One region of the Gelidimonas denitrificans genome, then DNA from elsewhere that is predicted to be linked to it. Evidence: riboswitches for the same ligand, from Rfam matches in the RefSeq annotation. Region 1 holds a riboswitch; the other holds the start of a gene.
The links. A riboswitch is a leader RNA that binds a small molecule or an ion and turns the genes downstream of it on or off. The one in region 1 is predicted to bind cobalamin.
Positions count from the first base shown of each region.

Region 1 (4,180 bases):
GCAGTGATCCGTTGTCATCACGCTTTCTTCATGCTTTTCGTGGACCGGATTCAGTAGTTAGACCAAATGCTTTCATGCAACTGCCCTGACAGGCGCGACAATTTTCTTGACAGAGAAAAAGTCGTTTGTCATAATGCAGGGCTTAGTTGTTCTGGCAGTATATTTGGCCTGAATAATGCCGGTTACGACAGTAGCCGCATAAACTAGTGGTGATATAGCTCAGTTGGTTAGAGCACAGCATTCATAATGCTGGGGTCGGTGGTTCAAGTCCACCTATCACTACCAAAGACACCGCAAACCACCGCAAACCACCGCAAGTTTGCATGAAAAGCCCCTAAGAAATCAATCACTTAGGGGTTTTTTTACGCCCGTTGCGCCAAAGTTTGGCAGTTAACAGCCAGATTTTATGCTGGTATTTTTGCGAATACCAACTCGCGCCAGCAAAGTGGATACCAGCAAAATACCCAAATTAGCCACTCCCCTGCCCCTGTGTCAGCAGATGCATGCGTTAATCGTCCAGGATGCCGAATCAAAGGTGAAAGTGTCGTTCGGTTCGCTCCTGATGCTGGCCACGATCTTGCGCACCTGCACATAGTTCACGGGGCCAGTCTGCAACAATTTATGTGCCTGTGTCCTCGACAGCGGCACAAAAACGTTACACGGGCAGCACCCCAGCGGCATCCCGCCTCCACCGGGTTCGGCGCACTTGAACCCGGCTCGGTTAGATTTGAAATCCGTCCAACATACTCAGCGTTACCGAAATTCTGCTTGTCTGCAAAATGCCCGACCCAGCACCGCCATTTTCTCGTTGACGAACAAATTGATCGATTACGCACGATCAGCTTCGATTACGACTAGGCTGAAGCACCGAGTGCCTGCATTATCAGCATCAGCCCGGCCATGCCAGTGGTTCGGTGAAGCTATGACATAAAGCCCAAAAATCAACCAACTCATAATTGAGTCGCTTAAATCGCTGCATGATGCTTTGGTGGGCATAACCAATTTTGGAGGGCCCCTACAGTCTGCCACCATGGACGCGGCACCATGGAGACTCCGGAGTTTCAAAGTGGCCCCTTCTGTCCAGCCCCTCCCACGCCCCATTGATGCACACGATTGTTCTTACAAAAACATTTGGATGGCGAGCTTTGTCGGGGACTTGTCCAAGCTGCCTGTTTTGTAGGCTCGCCAGAAGATCGACGCCGGCATTGGGATTGCGCGCGGATGTGGTTGGCTGTACGCAAGGTTATCCACAGAAAGCGGGCATAAGCCATCTGTTCAAAAACGACCGTTTTTTCAACACTATTTTTTATGACCAAATGTCACAAATATGGCGGTTTGTTGCCATAAAGAATTAATGTCCTGCCTTGACATAATCCTTGCTTCACCTTGATGATGGCGGCTTTCAGGTGCCCGTCGCTGCAAGGCGACAGGAGAATCGGGAAGGCGGTGTGATTCCGCCACGTGCCCAACGCTGTAAGGAGGATGAACCAGGCGAGATGCCACTGGCGTATGCCGGGAAGGCGCCTGGTTCAGATGAATCCGAGTCAGAAGACCGGCCTGAAAAACCATCAAGCTGCACGGCCAGGCAGCGCATCTATTTTCACGCTAGGGGAATGTCATGAAAACAATGCCGGCGCAAGCCATCCAGGATACACACGCCTTTACAGACGAAGCACGTGACGCGGTCTATCACGCCATTTTTTCCCGCCGCGATGTGCGCGGCCAGTTTTTGCCGACGCCGGTTCCCGATGAAGTACTGAGCCGTGTCCTGACCGCCGCCCACTACGCGCCATCGGTCGGCTTCATGCAGCCTTGGAATTTTCTGGTAATCCAGTCGGACCAAGTCAAGCGCCGGGTGCATGATGCCTTTGCCATAGCCCATGCCGAAGCAGCAGAAATGTTCGAGGGAGACAAACGCGACGTCTATCGGACCCTGAAACTGGAAGGGATTCTGGAGTCGCCCGTCGGCATCTGCATCACCTGTGACCGCGAGCGCACCGGTCCAGTGGTAATCGGACGCACCCAAATGAAGACCATGGACCTGTACAGCAGCGTATGTGCGGTACAAAACCTGTGGCTGGCCGCCCGGGCCGAGGGTCTGGGTGTAGGCTGGGTCAGCATTTTCAACCAGGCCGCACTGCAGCAAGCACTGGGAATTCCGAAGCGCATCACACCCATTGCTTATCTGTGCGTCGGCTATGTCAGCCATTTTTATGCCAAACCGGAACTGGAAAGTGCCGGATGGTTACCCCGGCTGCCGATTGAAAACCTAGTCTATTTCAACCAGTGGGGCAATCATGATGACCAGCAAGCCCTGATCGGGCACTTGCGACGCGACCAGGCAGCCGCGCAGGAATAACTGCTGGTTCAGGGGCACTTCCTGCAACACCGTGCGCATTCCGTAGTGGCCCAGCACTTCATACCCGAGCACGAACTGTGCACGTGCAGCGTCGTGCAGACGGTCGGCGATCAGGTACACCACCTGCGTTTTCTGGACGAAGAAACCGGAGGTGCCGGCGCGCATCGTATCGGCCAACTGCGCCTGCGCTGGTGGCGGCAGATCGGCAACCGACTGCACCACATGGATGCCGCCTTTCGGCGCAATCGCTTGCTCGATGGCGGCGGCGCTGCCGCTGCCGCTGCTGGTCCCGTCGCGCGACAGCAGCGGTGGCGCTTTTTCGTCTATACGGGAAGAAGTCTCGTCAAGGCCGCGACGCGTAATCGTAGGCACGGCTTGCGTAGGCAAGACGGGATCGAGAACTCCTCCCTTGTTCAGCGACATCGTTTTTTGCTGTCTATCAGCGCGTACACCCCCGCATTGCGTTCCTAGGCAGTCGCAACTTTGATGGGTACCGCACTGCAATGCGGGCAAATCCCATACAAAGAAAGGCGATGCATCGTCACTTGATAGCCGTTGATGGTTGCCACTTTTTGCTTGCGCGATTCGATGACCTCGTCTTGGAATTCATCCACGCGACCACAAGTCAAACAGATCAGGTGGTCGTGGTGACCACCCTCGTTGAGCTCAAAGATCGCCTTGCCTGAATCGAAGATATTGCGCGAGAGAATTCCAACCATCTCCAGTTGCGACAACACGCGATAGACAGTAGCGAGGCCGACATCGAAACCTTGTTCTACCAGGAGTTGATACACGTCATCGGCACTCAGATGCCGCGATTCGCTAGCGCGGATCACCTCCAGCACCTTTAACCTGGGCAAGGTGGTTTTGAGCCCGGTTTTTCTCAATTCATTACTGTTCATAGTGCCTGCTCTTTTCAGTGCTGTTATTCCATTTTTAAATCAAATATGCACTTTGTCGACTTCGCCTACCGTACCGGCGGTCATCTCACTGTTCACCGCTATGGATTGCTCAATGTATTTGAGGCAACGCGCCAGACTGCTCGCACTCGGTTTCTCAATGAATACACAACGCTTCAATATGAGCGCTCTTCTCCGTGATGACGCGGGTACTGCGCTCCCCGAGTTCGCGCGTCAGCACCCCGTTCTCCTCAATCAGTTCCCCGCAAATCTCTGTGCATCGGCCCGATGCGCGGCACCGACCTGATGCTGCAACATGTGAATATTGCTTAATACCCGCTCCTCCAGCGCCACATCGCAGCACGGATGCGTCAGCGTAGCCCAAAGCGCACCAGCAATCTCATTGCCCTGTTGGCAGCTTGACCACCACTGACCGAGAGCATCCGTAGTTTTTGCTTGTGAGGCAAGGCGCTGAGAATATGCATAGCGACGATCTAACTCGCGCTGCAATCGTTCTGCTATCGGTGTGCGGGATTTGCATTCGGCGATCACACAACAATGCAACGCATAATCGTCTGCCTGGACCTGCTCGCCTAGGGCCTTGTCAACCAGGCGGCGCAATGCGCTGATGGGCAAACATACTCCCACCACAGGGCAGAACGCATGGATGGGCAATTCCCAAAGTCGACGCCGGCGCGATCCCATCGTTAACGGCTGCAACGCTACGGTATCGGCATGCATGGCGATACCTGTGACGGCTTCTGTATTGTGTTTGCACATTGCCTGCCCCTCTTTTTAATGTCGCACGACCTGCGGCATGGCAGACATCAATTCGGCGCCATGCAGGGCAGGGTCTGTTTCGAGCTGTTGCTGGGCAACGCCTAACATGCGCGCCAGTTCACGAAATACCTGCATTTCAAAG
Region 1 is NZ_CM146350.1:2,279,222-2,283,401, forward strand. It holds tRNA gene FKCLFG_RS10610 (tRNA-Met) at 209-285, shown strand; cobalamin riboswitch at 1,388-1,575, shown strand; gene bluB (5,6-dimethylbenzimidazole synthase) at 1,619-2,359, shown strand; gene FKCLFG_RS10620 (hypothetical protein) at 2,270-2,782, opposite strand; gene fur (ferric iron uptake transcriptional regulator) at 2,827-3,261, opposite strand; gene FKCLFG_RS10630 (hypothetical protein) at 3,514-4,038, opposite strand; gene FKCLFG_RS10635 (hypothetical protein) at 4,054-4,180, opposite strand, start outside.

Region 2 (4,180 bases), 1.0 Mb from region 1:
AAAGCGGTTGCCAGGCGCGTGCTGGCTTCAATTTCCACTCCTTGGCGACGGGTTGGGTCGAGATTGGTGTTGGCGCCAAACAAGCCTACCGTCGGATCGAAGAAAATTTCGTTTTTCAAACGATGCTGGAACAGTCTGACCGTAACTTTTTTACCGGCGTCGCCGATGCTGCCGCCGAGCTCCAGATCGCGCGAGATTTGTGCTTCGAGCGGCGTATTGAAGACTGGCGTGAAGCCGTTTTCATCGACATTGGCTACGCGGAAACTCCTGCCGGTCTTGGCGAAAAGGTTGACCATAGAAGTGACGTCATAGCTGCCCTGCAGTTCCCAAGCATTGAGGGAGTGCGATTTGGTGTAGTTGGTTCCGCCTGCCGGATCGACAGAATCCTTGTCGAAGATTTCGTGGCGTGCGCCTAGAGCCACGCGGGCTGGACCCACACGGATCTCGTCACGCGCGTAAACCGCTTTTGATTTCTGGGTGGCATGTTCAAAGTCTGTGTCGCGACTCCAGTCTAGGAAATCGAATCCAGCGACCAGTTCGTTGGTCATGCTGCCTTGTGCCGTGACATTACGTATGCGCGGCGAAAACTGGGTCTGCTTTCCCTTGAGAATAAAGTTTGGTGTACCACCGCTTCCAAAATTAGTGGTTCTTTCACGGTGCGACAACTCGGCCGCGGCTTCCCAAGCGCCAAATTTGCGCTCGATGAAAGCCGTGTAGCGGTTGGTGTCGATGGAAGCAAAATCATCCGGCTTAAGGGTTTGGCGCGGATTTTTTTCAAATTGCTCCAAAGTAAGCCCGCCCGCCAAACGGGAATCCTGACGCGCGATATCCACCCGCAAGCCGACTCGTCCCTCGTTTGACGCCCATTGCGCACCACCGCTGAAATTTTCCTGGTTCACCGCATTGTTGTCGCGGTAGTTGTCGGACTCCAGCTTGCTGACGTTGGCATCCAGAGAGAATCCATCCCAGCCTTTCGCGACGGAGGCACGTACAGCTTTGTGGTTGAACTGGCCGATTTCGGCCGTCACGGAACCATGCGTCGCATTCAATTGTGGACGCTTGGTGATGATATGGATCACGCCGCCAGTTGCACCATCTCCATACAGCACGCTGCTCCCGCCGCGCACGATTTCGATGCGTTCAACGGTTTCAATAGGAATGGAAGAAAAAACCGCTCCGCCAAACTCGCTTTCCGAAAGTCGGACACCGTCAACCATAACCACCAGATTGTTATCGCTGGTGGTGCCGAAGCCACGCATATCGAGAGAAAAATCCTGCGTCCCAAAAAGATTCTGGCGGCCATACACGCCGCCTATTTTGCGGATCGCTTCATTGACATTATCGGCACCGGCCTCACGAATTTGGTCGGCTGTGATAACTGTCGCACCGATCGGACTGAATGCAGGATCGTTCGCAAAACGTGAAGCCGTCACCATAACCGGCGCCAGCGTTTTATCGTTATTGGTTTGGGCTGATGCCGGAGCGATGCAGCAGGCAGATAAGGCAGACGCCAGCGCAAGCGGCTTCCAGGCCGGCGTGCGGCTGGGGAGGGTGGAGAAAATCATGATGTCGTTTCAAATAAAAATCCCCCGGCCTGCGTCCCCGCAAGCCGGAATCAACGAAAGTGCGGGTTCGCGCGCTTCCACCTATTCTGGCCGGTATCCGGGCTGACAAGCCAAACCGTCTCACCTTCCCGTGCGAGTTGCACAGTGGTCCTGAGAGGCGGTTTGTCACTGAAATTCATAGTGACGCTTGTTTTACCGTTGCGGGGGCAGCACACGTTGGCGGACGAGGGTGTCATCTACGCCGTGTTTCCCGTTTAACTGCAGACATGGGGATGTCTGCGGGCACCAAAACGTGCGTATTGTATGCCGCAAGCCCAGCTTGCAACAACCGCGCTCTAAAAATCTTGTGCTGGTATTTTGTCAATCCGCATGGATTGGCGCGGTAAATAGAGTATTTTATTGTTTGCTTTGGGCAAGTATGTTAATTGTTAAAACGTTACTAAAAATCCGGAAGATACCGATTTGTAAGGTTTTTCCAGAATTACGAAACGGGCATCTCACGGCATAAATCGCACGCTAAAAATCGCTAATTACATGCCCATAATGGGCTAGAGAGCTTATCCATGAAAATCGCAAACGATGTCACCGCACTGGTTGGCAATACGCCTTTGGTCCGTATCAACCGCATGGCGCAGGGCGCGGTTGCCACCGTGCTTGCCAAACTGGAATTTTACAGTCCGGCGCACAGTGTCAAGGACCGCATCGGCGTGTCTATGATCGAGGCCGCAGAGCAGGCCGGCCTGATCAAACCCGACACCATCATTGTTGAGCCGACCAGCGGCAACACCGGCATCGCGCTGGCCATGGTGTGCGCGGCGCGCGGCTATCGCTGCATGTTGATCATGCCCGACACCATGAGCCGCGAGCGGCGCATGCTGCTGCGTGCTTACGGTGCGGAATTGGTGCTTACGCCGGGCAGCGAAGGCATGCCGGGCGCCATCAGGAAGGCCGAGGAGTTGGTGGCGTCAGATGCGCGCTACTTCTTGCCGCAACAATTCAAGAATGCGGCCAATCCAGAAGTGCATCGCCGCACTACGGCTGAGGAAATCTGGAACGATACCGACGGCCAGGCCGATATTCTGGTGGCCGGGGTCGGCACCGGTGGCACCATTACCGGCGTGGGTGAAGTATTGAAAGCACGCAAGCCCGGCTTCCAGGTGATTGCAGTGGAGCCGGATGGTTCGCCGATGTTGTCCTGCGGCACCAAAGGCCCGCACTTGATTCAAGGGATCGGCGCCGGTTTTGTGCCGGATATCCTGAACACGCAGATTTACGATGAAGTCATACGGGTCAAGAATGACGACGCGTTCACATTCGCCCGCCGTGCCGCGCGCGAAGAAGGTTTGCTGGTTGGCATTTCATCCGGCGCTGCGCTCTGGGCTGCGCTGGAAGTTGCGCGCCGTCCGGAGAATGCCGGAAAAATGATCGTTACCATCATTCCATCCTTTGGCGAACGCTATCTGAGTACGGCGCTGTATGCCGATCTGATGGATTGATCGGGACCAAAGGCAAGTAGGGCGGATTATGTTGCGTTGCGGAATAATTCTTATACGGCAAGTCTCAGCCTATACATAAATTATTTATTGGGTATTTTAAATTATGTGAATGCTGTTATTCCGCAGTTGCTGGTTTCTCTACTTTGAAGCAATTTTTTCTTGTTTTTTTCTGGTTTTTACAAGAATTTTGCTTCGAAGTTAATTTTGTTACGGTAAATCATCTACCTTAAGATATTCTTTTTATGAATAAAACGTATAGTTAAACATAATTTGATTTATATCTTTCTGTGCCTATACTTATACTGCATTGCAGCATTTTAGATTACACAGAAGGAGTAAATTATGTCCATCCATACGCACCCAGCAAGTAGTTCACCCAGATTCAACATTCTGCAGTTCATATATGCGCGACTGGTTCCTGTTGCGGCTAACGTCGGCGCAGAACGCAAACCGATGGGATTTTTCAAACGCTTGGGCCAAAGGATTGAGCGCAAGGATATGGAGCGGAAAGAAGCTTATTTGGCTGATGCGTCCGATATCTATGATCTGGAACATCGGATGAAACAATTTGAGAACATGCGTTCTAATAATTCCAGCCAATGGGGCAACAATTCAAGGTACTACTGATCTGGTCTGGTGTGTTTTGTGGTTTTCATGCGCAATTCAGGCTCCATAGCCCATGTAATGAAATTGAAAAAAATCAAACTTCACTGAGCCCGGTCCATAATCGTCAGGTTTTGGTGCATCCAGCGCAATAGCAGGCTAACGTTAAAAATCAATTAACTGGTTGACGCAGTGCACGCGAACTGAAGTCGCGCTGCGCCGTTGAGACGTTGGTAATGTGCATGTTTTTAGTGCACTCGCGTGCAACAACTCAGCAGCGGAGCAGGAGCAGGCGTCACCATGGGTGCCACGCTCTACGCGAACGCTTTGTCCAGCCCGCAGGACGCTGCGTCCACTTACCTGAAAATAATGCGTTACAACATCGAGTAGTTGATGCTGGGACAAAAATTGAATTGAGAGTTTCCTCAGATTTCGAGGTTGTCGATCAAGCGTGTGACGCCTATTTTGGCGGCGCACAACGCTACTAACGGCACGCCTTCTGCCAGATCGCCAGCG
Region 2 is NZ_CM146350.1:1,266,705-1,270,884, forward strand. It holds gene FKCLFG_RS05965 (TonB-dependent receptor) at 1-1,565, opposite strand, end outside; cobalamin riboswitch at 1,637-1,870, opposite strand; gene cysK (cysteine synthase A) at 2,129-3,061, shown strand; gene FKCLFG_RS05975 (DUF3563 family protein) at 3,404-3,688, shown strand; gene FKCLFG_RS05980 (hypothetical protein) at 3,926-4,054, shown strand; gene panC (pantoate--beta-alanine ligase) at 4,090-4,180, opposite strand, start outside.
Region 2: linked by a shared signal. The riboswitch ahead of FKCLFG_RS05965 (TonB-dependent receptor) and the one ahead of bluB (5,6-dimethylbenzimidazole synthase) in region 1 are both predicted to bind cobalamin.